One region of the Mesorhizobium sp. M7A.F.Ce.TU.012.03.2.1 genome, then DNA from elsewhere that is predicted to be linked to it. Evidence: predicted binding sites of a transcription regulator. Region 1 holds the regulator's gene; the other holds the start of a gene.

Region 1 (6,993 bases):
GATGCCGGCTGTGACAAGGCTGCTCTCAAGGCCGCCGGCATTGCCGACGACAAGGAAATCGGCAAAACCTGCATCGCCATCCGCAAGGACGGCAAGGCCGTCGACATCGATGGCGACTATACCGAGACGCTCGCCCGCATCGACTCCAACAAGACCGGCGTCGGCGTGTTTGGCCTCGCCTTCTATGAGAACAATGCCGACAAGCTGAAGGTCGCCACCGTGGAAGACGTCGTGCCTTCGACCGGGACGATCGCCAGCGGCAAGTATCCCGTCTCGCGCCCGCTGTTCTTCTACGTCAAGAAGGCGCATCTGGGCGTCGTTCCCGGCCTCAAGGAATATGTCGAGTTCTTCCTTGACGACCAGATGGTTGGCCCGGAAAGCCCGCTCGCCGAATACGGCCTCGTTGCTGCTCCGGATGCCGAGCGTCAGGCCCAGCGTGACGCTTTCGCCGCCGGAAAGTCGATGTAATCAGCTGCCGAACCGGGGTGCGGGCCAAATCCCGCGCCCCGGTTTCATCGCAGGCCGCAATGGCGGCTGCGTAAGAATTTCTCTTGGGGTGGGTCCATGTCGTCCTTGCTCGTACTGGCCATCGTCGTTGCCGTCGGCCTGGTTGCCTTTTTCATCGGTCGGCAACGTGCCGCGGCCCACGACAATGGCAAGGTCAAGCCGCATTCGCGCGCCCACTATCATGGCTGGTGGGCCTTCCTGCTCGCCGTTCTGCCTGCTTTTTTGCTGCTTGCCGTCTGGACCGTCGGGTCTTCCGTCTATCTTGACCGACACATTCACACTGCCTTGCCCGAGCGCACCGTCGACAGCAAGGTTGCCAGTGAGGCACTGGATGTCAGCCTGGTAAAGAGCCTCGCCAGGGGCCTGCGCAAACTCGATGCAGGCACACTGGCCGCAATGCCTGCCAGCTTTGCCGAGCTGCAGCCGCTGCTCGCCGCCAAGGGTGTGGCACTGGCGAGCGACACGCAGGATTACATGATCCCGATCGCCGTCGAGGCGAACAAGGTCCAGGACCGGCTCGGCCTGTTCGGCGCCATTGTCATTCTCGTTTCCTCGATCGCCGGCGCCTTCTATGCGCTCAGGCAGATCGAGCCGCGCGCCAGGGCACGCAACAATGTCGAGAGGCTGATGCTGTGGGGGCTGCTTGCCGCCTCCACCATCGCCATCCTGACAACCATCGGCATCGTGCTTTCGATGCTGTTCCAGACGATCACCTTCTTCGAAAGCGTCTCGCCGATGAGTTTCTTCTTCGGCACCGTCTGGGATCCGCGTTTTGCCGCTGCCGGTTCGGGCGGCAGCCAGGGCCAATTCGGCCTGATCCCGCTTCTTGCGGGCACGCTCTACATCGCCGCCGTCGCGCTGCTGGTTGCGGTGCCGGTCGGGCTGATGTCGGCTGTCTACATGGCCGAGTATGCAACGCCCAAGGTGCGCTCGGTGGTTAAGCCGGCGCTTGAACTGCTGGCCGGCATACCGACCATCGTCTACGGCATCTTCGCCGTCGTCACGCTTGGGCCGTTCCTGCGCGACCTGTCCGCGGCGCTGACCGGCGGTTCGCCCTTCATCCAGGGCCAGAGCATCTTCACCGCCGGCCTGGTCATGGGCGTCATGCTGATCCCGGTGGTGTCCTCTCTTTCGGACGACATCATAACCGCGGTGCCGCGCGCCATGCGCGACGGGTCGCTTGGCCTCGGCGCGACCCGCTCCGAGACGATCAAGCGGGTGATCCTGCCGGCTGCACTACCCGGCATCGTCGGCGCCATCCTGCTGACCGCCTCGCGCGCCATCGGCGAAACGATGATTGTCGTGCTGGCGGCGGGCGTCGCCGCCAACCTCACCATCAACCCGTTCGAGGCGATGACGACCATCACCGTCAAGATCGTCAACCAGCTCACCGGCGACCTCGAGTTCAATTCGCCGCAGACGCTGGTCGCCTTCGCACTCGGCCTGACGCTGTTCGCGCTGACGTTGGTGATGAACATCGTCGCGCTCTACATCGTGCGCAAATATCGGGAGCAGTACGAATGACCGACATTTCCATGAATACGATGGTCAGGGCGGCGGCCCATCCGCGCCGCGACATCGGCCTGAAGGCCCGTTACGCCGCCGAACGCCGTTTCCGCATCTATGGCGTCGTGGCGATTTCCGTAGGCCTGGCGTTCCTGGCAATCATGCTGATCACCATCGTCTCGAAAGGCTACACCGCCTTCTGGCAGACGACGGTATCACTGCCGATCTCGTTCGACGAGAAGGTGATCGATCCTTCCGGCAAGCGTGCAACCGATCCGAGCGTTCTGATCAAGGCAAATTATCCCAAGCTCGCCGAAAACGCGCTTGTGGCCAAGCTCGGCATCTCTCCTGATGACAAGCCGATGATCCAGAAGCTCAAGGGCTTCCTGTCGGAAGGCGCCCGCGTCCAGTTGCGCGACATCGTTGCCGCCGATCCGTCCGTGATCGGCACGACACGCAACGTCAACATCCTCGCCGCCGCCAATCTCGACTCGGCTTTCAAGGGCCAGATCGACCTCAGTGTCGAGGAAGCGCGACGCAAGGTCTCGGACCAGCAGATCACCTGGATGAACAAGCTCAAGACCGAGGGCGCGATGGCCGAGCACTTCAACAGCGGCCTGTTCACCTACGGCGCCTCCAGCCGCCCGGAAACCTCGGGCATGGGCGTGGCGATCATCGGCTCGTTTTATATGATGGTAATCGTGTTGCTCCTGGCGCTACCGATCGGCGTCGCCGCCTCCATCTATCTGGAGGAGTTCGCCAAGAAGAACCGTTTCACCGACCTTATCGAGGTCAACATCAACAATCTGGCAGCGGTGCCGTCAATCGTCTTCGGCTTGCTCGGCCTCGCGGTGTTCATCAATTTCCTGGGCATGCCGCGCTCCGCCGCTTTCGTCGGCGGCCTGGTGCTGACACTGATGACGCTGCCGACGATCATCATCGCGACGCGCGCTGCACTTGCCGCGGTGCCGCCGTCGATCCGCTCGGCGGCTCTCGGTCTTGGCGCCTCCAAGATGCAGATGGTGTTCCAGCACATCCTGCCGCTTGCCGCACCCGGCATCCTCACCGGCACCATCATCGGTCTAGCGCGTGCGCTCGGTGAAACCGCGCCCCTGCTGCTAATCGGCATGGTCGCCTTCGTCGCCGATCCACCGACGACGCCTTTCGATCCGGCCACCGCGCTGCCGGTGCAGATCTATATGTGGGCGAACGAGGCCGAACGCGCCTTCGTCGAGCGCATGTCGGGCGCGATCATCATCCTGCTCGTCTTCCTCATGGCCATGAACATCACCGCGATCGTGCTTCGGCGTCGGTTCGAGCGGCGCTGGTAGAAAAAAGGCATTTTGGTATGAACATCATGACCGAACAGTCCCTTGAAAACGCAGTGGGCGATAAGATGAACGCCAAGTCGAACGAAGTGATCAAAATGCGCGGCGACAAGGTCGGCGTGTTCTATGGCGAGAAGCAGGCGCTGTTCGATGTCAATCTCGACGTCCGCCTGAATCAGGTGACGGCGCTGATCGGCCCCTCCGGCTGCGGCAAGTCGACCTTCCTGCGTTGCCTCAACCGCATGAACGACACCATCGATTCCGCGCGGGTAACCGGCAAGATAACGCTCGACGAAGAAGACATCTACGACAAGAACATCGATGTCGTCGAACTCAGGGCGCGCGTCGGCATGGTGTTTCAGAAACCCAATCCGTTCCCCAAGTCGATCTACGAGAACGTCGCCTATGGCCCGCGCATCCACGGATTGGCCAAGCGCAAGGCCGACATGGATCAGATCGTCGAGTCGAGCCTGAAGAAGGCGGCAATCTGGAACGAGGTGAAGGACCGTTTGCAGGAACCTGGCACGGGTCTTTCCGGTGGCCAGCAGCAGCGTCTGTGCATTGCACGCGCCATCGCCGTGTCGCCCGAGGTGATCCTGATGGACGAGCCGTGTTCGGCGCTCGATCCGATCGCCACTGCTCGCGTCGAGGAACTGATCGACGAACTGCGCCAGAACTATACGATCGTCATCGTCACCCATTCGATGCAGCAGGCAGCGCGCGTGTCGCAGCGCACCGCGATGTTCCATCTAGGCTATCTGGTCGAGGAGGGCGCCACCGACAAGATGTTCACCACCCCCGACGACAAACGCACCCAGGACTACATCACCGGCCGGTTCGGCTGAGCTCAGGCATATGAGGGACGAAGATCATGGGTGAACATACCGTTGCATCTTTCGATGAGGATCTGGAGCAGATCAGCCAGCTGATCCGCGACATGGGCGATCTCGCCCGCTCGATGGTCAGTGGCTCGACCAAGGCTTTGCTCAATTCGGACAATGCGCTGGCGCAGCGCGTGGTTTCCGACGATGCCATCATGGATGCCCGCCAGCGCGAGCTGGACGATCGCGCCATCACGCTGATCGCCAAGCGCCAGCCAATGGCCAACGATCTGCGTGCGGTGGTCGGTTCGATCCGCATGGCCGGCGACCTCGAGCGCATCGGCGACCTTGCCAAGAACATCGCCAAGCGCGTCGGCACTGTCGGGCTGAGCGTCACGCCGCACGATCTTTCGCATTCGATCGACGCGATGGCGCAGCTGGTGCTGATCCAGGTGCAGGGGGTCGTCGACGAGTATGCCGCCGCTGACGCGGCAGCGCTTGCCACGCTCAGAAACAATGATGAACGCATCGACGTCAAATACACCTCGGTGTTCCGCGAGCTGCTGACCTACATGATGGAAGATCCCCGCAACATCACGGCGTGCACGCACCTGTTGTTTTGCGCCAAGAACCTCGAGCGGATCGGCGACCACGTGACCAACATCGCCGAAAATGCCTACTATGTTTTGACCGGCACGCAGCTGCCAGCCAATCGTCCGAAGCAGGACGAGACGGCAATGTCCGCGCCAGCGGCATAACAGGGGTGACCAGCCGATGATCGCACCACGCATCATGGTGGTGGAGGATGAGGAGCCGCTAGGCGTGCTGCTCCGCTACAATCTTGAATCCGAAGGTTACCAGGTCGAGGTGGTGACGCGCGGCGATGAGGCCGAAATCCGGCTGCAGGAGAACGTTCCCGATCTTCTGGTGCTCGACTGGATGGTGCCTGCGGTTTCGGGCATCGAACTCTGCCGGCGCCTGCGAATGCGTCCCGAGACCGAGCGGCTGCCGATCATCATGCTGACCGCGCGAGGCGAGGAAAGCGACCGCGTGCGCGGCCTGTCGACCGGCGCCGACGACTATCTGGTCAAGCCCTTCTCGACGCCAGAGTTCATGGCCAGGGTCAAGGCGCTGCTGCGCCGGGCCAAGCCGGAAGTGCTGTCCAGCGTGCTAAAGGTCGGCGATATCGTGCTCGATCGCGAGTCGCACCGTGTCTATCGCAAGAAGAGCGAGATCCGGCTTGGGCCGACGGAATTCCGCCTGCTCGAATTCATGATGCGCCATCCAGGCCGCGTGTTCTCGCGCAGCCAGCTGCTCGACAATGTCTGGGGCGAGACGATCTACATCGACGAGCGCACGGTCGACGTGCATGTCGGCCGGCTGCGCAAGGCGGTCAACAATGGCCGTATGCCTGATGTCATCCGCACGATCCGTGGGGCCGGATACGCCATCCGAGAGGACTGAACTCCCTCGTTTGAACTCACGCCACGTTCTTGCCGCCGAAACCGGATCTCGCCTGCACGCCCGGCGCAAAAATCTCCTGATCGACGAAGATCAGCGCCCGCATGGCGCAGCCCTCGCGGATCAGCGGCAGTTCGTTCGGCTCGGTGTCGAAGGAAATCGATTTGGAATGCTGGCCGCCGGCGGTCTGGGCAATCGCTTGCCGCAATGCCGGCTCGATCAGGTCGAAGGCGGCGGCGCTGACACCGACCATGGCGACCGGCGCCGGATCGATCAGCGCGAACAGGCTGCCGAGGCCGTAGCCGAGCGCTTCGCCGGCCTTGCGATAGGCTTCCCGTTCGGGTCCGTCACCTTCGCGGGCCGCGGCAGCCAGGGCGCGCATGTCGGCGTCGCTGACATCGGCAACGGGTTCTGCATCCTCGCCCATCTGCCTGGCGTTGCGCCAGATGGCGTAATTGCCCGCATAGGCTTCGACGCAGCCGCGCCGTCCGCAGCGACATAGCGCGCCGTTCGGCCGATGGATCATGTGGCCGAATTCGCCGCCCGAAGAATGGGTGCCGGTGAACAATTCGCCCTTCAGCACCAGTCCCATGCCGATGCCGTGCGACAAAAGGATAGCGATGAAATCGTCGCGGTAACGATCGGGGTCGCGCCAGCGCAGCGCCACCGCCATCATGTTGCAGTCGTTCTCCATTATGGCAGGGATGCCGAACTGGTCTTCGAATATGTCAGCGAAGGCGATGTCGGTGTGCGGCGTGATCGGCGACCACAGCATGGCGCGGGCACGGGTGTCGGTGATGCCCTGGATGGCCAGCGCGATGCGGGCGATGCTGCGCACGTCCAGGTCGGGATCTGCCAGGCGGCGCCGCACGATGGCCGTGCATTCCCCGATCAGCGACTCGCGCGACATCGTCAGCGTGTCCAGCCGGCGCTGTTCCTCGGATATTACCTGGCCGGCATAGTCGATGACGGCGACGGAGAGGAAGTTCAGCGACAGCACCACGGTCATTACCGCGGCCGCTTCCGGATTGAGACTGAGGCCGACCTGCGGCCGGCCGCGTTTGAGTGAGCCGGCCTCGCTCGGCTTGCTTTCGGTCAGGATGCCTTCGACGATCAGGTCCGCTGAAATCGCCGAGATGGTCGAATGGCTGAGGCTTGTGGTCGCGGCGATCTCGGTTCGCGACGGCTGTCCGGCGCGGCGCACTGCCGCGATCACCATGGCGCGGTTGCGGCGGCGCAGATCGTCGTGGCGGATTCCGACCGACATGTTCTTTCATATCCTCCCGGTCGCCGCGGTTCCTCCTGCCCCTGGAACGCTGTCGGTGACGCCGGTAAATACTGGCAGAAGCTGCAGGCCGTGTCATTTATTT
Region 2 (6,993 bases), 1.8 Mb from region 1:
ATAGCGCGCATAGGCCGAGATATCGACGAGACCTGCGGCGCGCCGCACCTGCAGCGCCTCGTCGCCGACGATGTCGAAGGCGTTGGAGCGCCGCAGCGTCGTGTTCTCGGCAAACCCCATCGGCGCGAAATAGGCCGGGATTTCCAACCCCCAGGAAGCCGTCCATTCGCATCCCGCTTCCGTCATGCCGTCATAGGCGCCGGGGCGTTTCAGCGGCCGGCCGGCGGGCAGCCGCTCATTGGGAAAGGTCATGACGAAGCGGCGCGAGTAGAACTGGCGCGTCGTCTGCCTGAGATATTCCCGGTTCGCGGCGAAGGCACCATAGCGGGCGATGTCCATGCCGAAAATGTCGGCCTGCGGCTCGCCATAAATCATCCATTCGGCAAGCGACTTGCCGACGCCCCCGCCCTGGCTGAAACCGGCCATGACGCCGCAGGCGACCCAGTAGTTCTTTAGGCCGCGCACCGGCCCGACGATCGGATTGCCGTCCGGTGTGAAGGTGAAGGCGCCGTTGACCCATTTGCGGATGCCGGCCGTCGCCAGGCAAGGGAAGCGCTCATGCGCCTTGGCGAGTTCCGGGCTGATGCGGTCGATGTCTTCCGGGATCAGCTCGATGCCGTAGTCCCACGGCGCGCCATCCATGTTCCAGTGCTTTGGATTCTGCTCGTAAACGCCGAGCAGCACGCCCTTGCGCTCCTGCCTGAGATACGAAAAGCCGTCGAGATCGACGGCGATGCCGATTTCCCTGTCCAGCGCCGCGATCTCGGGAATGTCCTCAGTGATGAAGTAATGGTGCTCCATCGGCGTCACCGGCAGATCGACGCCGGCCATGCGGCCGAGCTGCTTTGCCCACAGCCCGCCGGCATTGACGACATGCTCGGCGATGATGGTGCCCTGCTCCGTGACGACATCCCAGCGGCCGTCGGCGCGCGCCTTCAGCTCGACGACCCGGTTGCGCAGGATGATGTCGGCGCCGCGCTTTTTTGCAGCGCCGGCATAGGCGTGCGTCGTGCCGTACGGGTCGAGATGGCCTTCGTTGGAATCATGCAGGCCGCCAAGCACGCCGGTGACGTCGACGATCGGGCAGATCGCCTTGATCTCGTCGGGCGTTACCAACCTAGCGGTCTCGATGCCGACCGACTGGAACACCGCCCAGGCCGATTTCAGCCACTCCCAGCGCGCGGGATCGCTGGCGATGTTGACGCCGCCGGTCATATGCAGGCCGATATCCCAGCCGGATTCGGCCTCGATCTCGCGGTAGAGATTGATGGTGTAGTCCTGCAGCGCCGCCACGTTGGGGTCGGCGTTGAGCGCATGGAAGCCTGCCGCCGCGTGCCAGGTCGAACCGGCCGTCAGTTCGGCGCGCTCGATCAGCGCCACATCGCTCCAGCCAAATCGCGTCAGATGATAAAGGACGGAGGCTCCGACCACGCCACCCCCGATGACGACTGCGCGGTAGTGCGACTTCAAGGCTTCCCCTCCACGGTTAGTCCGAAGGCTGGACCATATACGCACTAGACATAAGTGTCCAGTACCGCGCGCGCATCGTTTTTCGTCGACCGCCGGCATGCACTGCGCGCTGTCACGCAAGCATCATGTTCGCGCCGTAGACCGCGTTTCGGGGAGGCTTGCGCGGCATCATCGATGTCGCACCTCTTTCAGTTTTTCGTCCCGCGGCCGCTCCGGCACATCCGTCACAAAGAGGATTATCCATGAAACACCTATATCGAACCGCGTCGCTCGGCGTCGCGCTGGCCTTGTTCACCGCCTTGACGCCGGCGCTCGCCGACAGCACCGCGACCGTCGGCGGCACGAGCTTTGTCAACAAAGGGCTGGTCGGCGTCGGCCGCATCCCGGCCGCTCAGCGCGACAAGTTCGGCGAGACGTTTGGTTCGGGCTCGGGCATGTCGATCGACACATCAGGCTGGACGCATGAGGCCGCCGGCTACAAAGGTTCGCTCTGGCTGCTGCCGGATCGCGGCTACAATGTCGTCGGCACCACCGACTACCGGCCGCGCCTCAACACCGTCGCCATCGAGTTTACCCCGGTGGCACCAGGTGCGGCACCTGCTGCCGGCCAGCAGCAGACCGGCGTCAAGGCAACGCTCGCCGACACCATGCTTCTCACCGACGACAAGGGGGCTGATGCCACAGGCCTCGATCCGCTCAACGGCGTGCGCGCGGCAAGCGGCGACATGCCGATCCTGCCGCAAGCCGACAATGGCAAGCTGGCGCTCGACAACGAGGCGATCGTGCGGCTGCCCGATGGTTCGATGTTCATCTCCGACGAATACGGCCCGAACATCTATCGGTTTTCCGCCGACGGGCATCTGCTGTCGGCAACCCAGCCACCGGCTGCGCTGGTGCCGATGCGCCACGGCACGCCGAACTTCGCCTCGGACAATCCGGGACCCGGTGCCGCCGAGCCCGATCCGAAGGATCCCGACACCGGCCGCCAGAACAATCAAGGCCTCGAAGGCATGGCGATGACGCCCGACGGCAAGTTCCTGATCGCCGTGCTGCAGTCGGCGGCCAGGCAGGACGGCGGCGATTCCGGCTCGACCCGCCAAAACACCAGGGCGCTGGTCTATGACGCGTCCGACCTCGCCCATCTCAAATTGGCGCACGAATATGTCGTGCCGCTGCCGGTGTTTAGGGATGCCAAGGGCAAGACCAAGGTCGCCGCGCAGAGCGAGATCGTGGCGCTCTCCGACAAGAGCTTCCTGATGCTGGCGCGCGACAGCGGCAACGGCCAGGGCCTGAAGGGCGACGCCTCGCTCTATCGCCAGGTCAACGTCGTCGACCTATCCACCGCGACCGACATCGCCGGCGGCGCCTTCGACGGCGCTGACAGGCCGGTCGCCCCCAAAGGCGTCGTCGACCCATCGGTGACACCGGCCAAGCTGACGCCATTCATCGACATCAACGACAGTGCCGAGCTCGGCCGCTTCGGCCTGCACAATGGCGCGCCCAATGACCAGGATAACCTGTCCGAGAAGTGGGAGGCGATGTCGGTGGTCAGCGTGCTCGATGCGAAGCTGCCCGACGACTACTTCCTGTTCGTCGCCAACGACAACGACTTCCTCGCCCAGGACGGTTTTCAGGTCGGCGCGCCCTACAAGGCCGAAGACGGCGCCAATGTCGACACCATGTTCCTGGTCTATCAGGTCACGCTGCCGGGTTTGGCCAAGAAGTAACGACCACTGCACGGACGGGCGCGCTTGGCGCGTCCGCCCGGAGCACTATTGCTGGTGTTTTTCCAGGCAGATTGATTGAGAAGGCTTACTTCAAGAACTCCGCGTCCTTCGGGACGCCCGCATCGATCGGCTCGGCGGTTCTGCTCGACACGGCCATGATCTTGCCGGCGGCCGACAGGTTGGGACGCACGAAGACCTGAGCGGGGCCGTTGACGCGGCTGTAGAGGTCGATGATGTCCTGGTTCATGAAGCGCACGCAGCCCGACGAAGCGTTCTTACCGATGGAATCCCACTCCGGCGTGCCGTGCAGCCGGTACATCGTGTCCTTGCCGTCGCGGAACAGATACAGCGCGCGGGCGCCCAACGGGCTCTGCGGGCCGGGCGGCATGCCGTCCTTGTATTTCGCCAGTTCCGGCCGGCGCTGGATCATCTCCGGCGGCGGCGTCCAGACCGGCCACTTCTTCCTCGCCTGGACCACGGCGCTGCCGGTCCATCCGAAACCGGCTTTGCCAAGGCTGACGCCATAGCGAATAGCTGTGCCGCCCTCGCGCACCAGATAAAGGAAGTGCTCAGACGTATCGACGACGATCGTGCCGGGTTTCTCCCCGGTCGGATCAGCCACGATCTGGCGCACGAATTTCGGATCGACCTTGGCAACCGGGATTGCCGGCAGTTGATAGCCCTCGTCGACACGCGCCGCATACATGCTTGCGGCATCGCCGAAAGCCGGATCGCTCGGCGGTGCTGCATCCGGCGGCGGCGGCGCCACGTCTGTTGTTGTACACGCCGAAACAGCCAGGGCGCCCAAAGCGGATGCACCGAGAAACGCGCGCCGGTTCAGGCGCACAGAAAACAGCGGAATATCGGACATGACCCCCCGGCTTATCCAAGATCTGATAGGAATGCGGCCCCACGCATCGAGGATCAATATCCCATTCCGGAAGCTTTGAGAACATGATTAGATCAAGGCACAACCTGCGTTCCGTTGTATCGGCAATCATCGCGGACGCGACTTGAAACAAACCGTCGCCGAGCTGCCCGCCATGGACGAAAAAAATCCCCCGCGCCGGCGCACCGGCGACCTGACCAGCGGCCCGATCCCGCGCACGCTCTTGCTGTTCGCTCTGCCGGTGCTCGGCTCCAACGTGCTGCAGTCGCTCAACGGTTCGATCAACGCCGTCTGGGTCGGCCGTTTCCTCGGCGAATCGGCGCTGACCGCCACCTCCAACGCCAACCTCGTCCTGTTCCTGATCCTCGGCACCGTGTTCGGCATCGGCATGGCGGCCACCATCCTGGTGGCCCAGTCGGTCGGTGCCCGCGACCTGCCCGAGGCGCGCCGCATCGTCGGCACCAGCGCGACGTTCTTCTTCCTCGTTTCCGTTATCCTCGCGGTCTGCGGCTGGATCTGGGTCGACGCCATTCTCAACACGCTCGGCACACCGGCCGATGCCTTGCCGCTCGCGCGCTCCTATCTGCGCATCATCTTCGTCGCCGTGCCGATGATGAACCTTCTGTCCTTCGTCATGACCGTGCTGCGCGGTGCCGGCGATTCACGCACGCCCTTCTTCTTCATGGCTCTGGCCGTCGTCCTCGACATCGTGCTCAACCCATTGCTCATCCGCGGCATCGGACCGTTTCCCGAACTCGGCATCGCGGGCTCCGCCACGTCCACGCTGATCGGCCAGACGGTAAGCGTGATCGCCATCCTGATCGTGCTCTATGTGCGCAGGCATCCGCTGCGGCTGGCCGGCGCCAACCTCGCCCTGCTGCGGCCCGATCCCACCTTGCTTCGCATCGTCGTCGTCAAGGGCGTGCCGATGGGTCTGCAGATGATCGTCATTTCGGCGGCGGCACTGACGGTGATGGGCATCGTCAATTCCTACGGCTCACAGGTCGCCGCCGCCTACGGCATCGCCGCCCAGCTGTGGACCTATATCCAGATGCCGGCGCTCGCCATCGGCGCCGCGGTGTCCTCGATGGCGGCGCAAAATGTCGGCGCCGGGCGCTGGGACCGGATCGGCCGCATCGCCGCCTCCGGTGTCGGCTTCAACCTGGTCCTGACCGGCGCACTGGTTGCAGTGCTGTCGGTTTTCGACCGTTCGGTGCTGAGCCTGTTCCTGAGCAGCGACAGCGCGGCGATCGACATCGCCGTCCACATTAACAATGTCGCCTCGTGGTCGTTCATTCTGTTCGGCATAACCATCGTGCTGTTTGCCACCGTACGAGCCACGGGTGCCGTGATGCCGCCGTTGATCATCCTGGTCATTTCGGTGCTGGTCGTGCGCACCGGCTTCGCCTATTTCATGCGTGGCGTGATCGGCGAGGAAGCGCTGTGGTGGAGTTTCCCGGTGGGTTCGATCAGCTCGCTTGTACTGGCGGCGGCCTACTACCGTTTCGGCCGCTGGCGCACCACGCACATGATCGAGAACAGACCGGCAGCCGGCGAGCCGCCGGACACCGGTCTTGGCGTGCCACGCGGACGCGCGCATCTTTCGCCTGAAACACCGAACGGCTGAAGTACCCGTCAGGCCATGGACATGGCGGCAGGGCCGCAATTGATTTGCCGCCCTGCCCGTCACGCCAGACCCGGCGCAAATGAACCTATTTGCAGGAGAAGCCGGGCGCGATCTTGCACTTGCCGGGACGTGGCCTGTGCGGCCGATGGTGCGGAGGACGGTGCGGCTTGTGCCAGTGTGGCGGCCGATGCGGCGGACGCACGATGATGATTGGCGGGCGAACGATTTGGGAGCGTTCGAGATAACCGGAGCTGGCCCAGCCGCTCACGCCGCCGCCATGAATTCTGCACCAGCCCGGCTGGCAGCCGGTGACATTGACCCTGAAGCCGCCGGGCAGCGTTCCGACCCTGGCATATCCCGCTCCCGGCCCACTACGGACATTGAGATTGGTCGTGGTGTGGGCGCTGTAAGCGAAGGCTGCGGCGGACGTCCCGAAGACCGCGGCCATTATGGTCGCGAACACAAGCAGAAAACGAAATCTCATCAGTCCCTCCATTCGAATCCGGCCGTTCATCTGCTTCGGCCAAGACTGCCCTGCAAGAGGGAACGGCCAAGCCAAGAAAAGTCAACAGGTGGGCGGCGTAACTGTTCTGGCCAGCGGGACTGATGCCGGATTTTTCTTGGACATGGTTGAGGAATTTCCCGGTTGCCGCCTATTGCTCTTCAACACCCGCTGACGTTTACTGTCTTTCGACAATCACCGCGGGCAAAGGTGGATCCATGGGCAAAGGCAGGGTCGAGGCATTCACCGACGGCGCATCGCTTTCAGTTTTTCCGCCACCGATGCAGCAAGGTCGGCATAGCGCTCCTCCAGCCGTTCCGCGGCCTTGATGATCGAGAAATCGTGGCCGAACTTTTCCAGCGCCATACGCAGCTTCTCGACGAACTCGGCTTGTTTCTCCAGGGCGGAAAAGAGCGTCTTCACCTGCGTTTCGCTGATGTCGGGGTTGGCCAGCATCTGCGGCACCTCGCGGCCCATCTGGTCGCCAATGGCGGTCTGTTCTTTCAGGATTGCAACCCAGTCCGTCAATCAGGAAATCTCCGTTTGTCCCCGAGGCTAAAGTTTGTTTTGTCCCCAGGGCAAAATCTCTTTTGCGGAGGCAAAGGGCAACATGCGCAGCCTCGACCGAACTGGTCAACCCGACAAGGCGGGCAGAGGCTTGCGCCGGCCGGTTCCGGCGCTAAGTTCGGCGCCATCGAAGAAGGAACCCATCGCCCATGATCACCGACGCCGAGATACAGACCGCCCTGCCCGCGCTTGCCCCAGGCAATGCCGCCGT

Evidence for each region. Region 1 encodes PhoB, which activates phosphate uptake and scavenging genes when phosphate is short. Its sites were predicted from a motif close to TGTCATNNANCTGTCAT; they were not measured.
Region 2: a site for PhoB is predicted at 1,581-1,597, ahead of EJ079_RS21000 (esterase-like activity of phytase family protein). Genes of this name have one in related genera too.

Annotation. Positions count from the first base shown of each region.
Region 1 is NZ_CP034779.1:2,520,545-2,527,537, forward strand. Features, by position in the region: gene EJ079_RS12165 (substrate-binding domain-containing protein) at 1-468, shown strand, start outside; gene pstC (phosphate ABC transporter permease subunit PstC) at 565-2,031, shown strand; gene pstA (phosphate ABC transporter permease PstA) at 2,028-3,344, shown strand; gene pstB (phosphate ABC transporter ATP-binding protein PstB) at 3,362-4,186, shown strand; gene phoU (phosphate signaling complex protein PhoU) at 4,213-4,920, shown strand; gene phoB (phosphate regulon transcriptional regulator PhoB) at 4,937-5,626, shown strand; gene EJ079_RS12195 (ROK family protein) at 5,643-6,890, opposite strand.
Region 2 is NZ_CP034779.1:4,297,337-4,304,329, reverse strand. Features, by position in the region: gene EJ079_RS21005 (FAD-dependent oxidoreductase) at 1-1,470, opposite strand, end outside; gene EJ079_RS21000 (esterase-like activity of phytase family protein) at 1,713-3,197, shown strand; gene EJ079_RS20995 (L,D-transpeptidase) at 3,283-4,068, opposite strand; gene EJ079_RS20990 (MATE family efflux transporter) at 4,211-5,713, shown strand; gene EJ079_RS20985 (SH3 domain-containing protein) at 5,799-6,197, opposite strand; gene EJ079_RS20980 (hypothetical protein) at 6,459-6,743, opposite strand; gene EJ079_RS20975 (SDR family NAD(P)-dependent oxidoreductase) at 6,932-6,993, shown strand, end outside.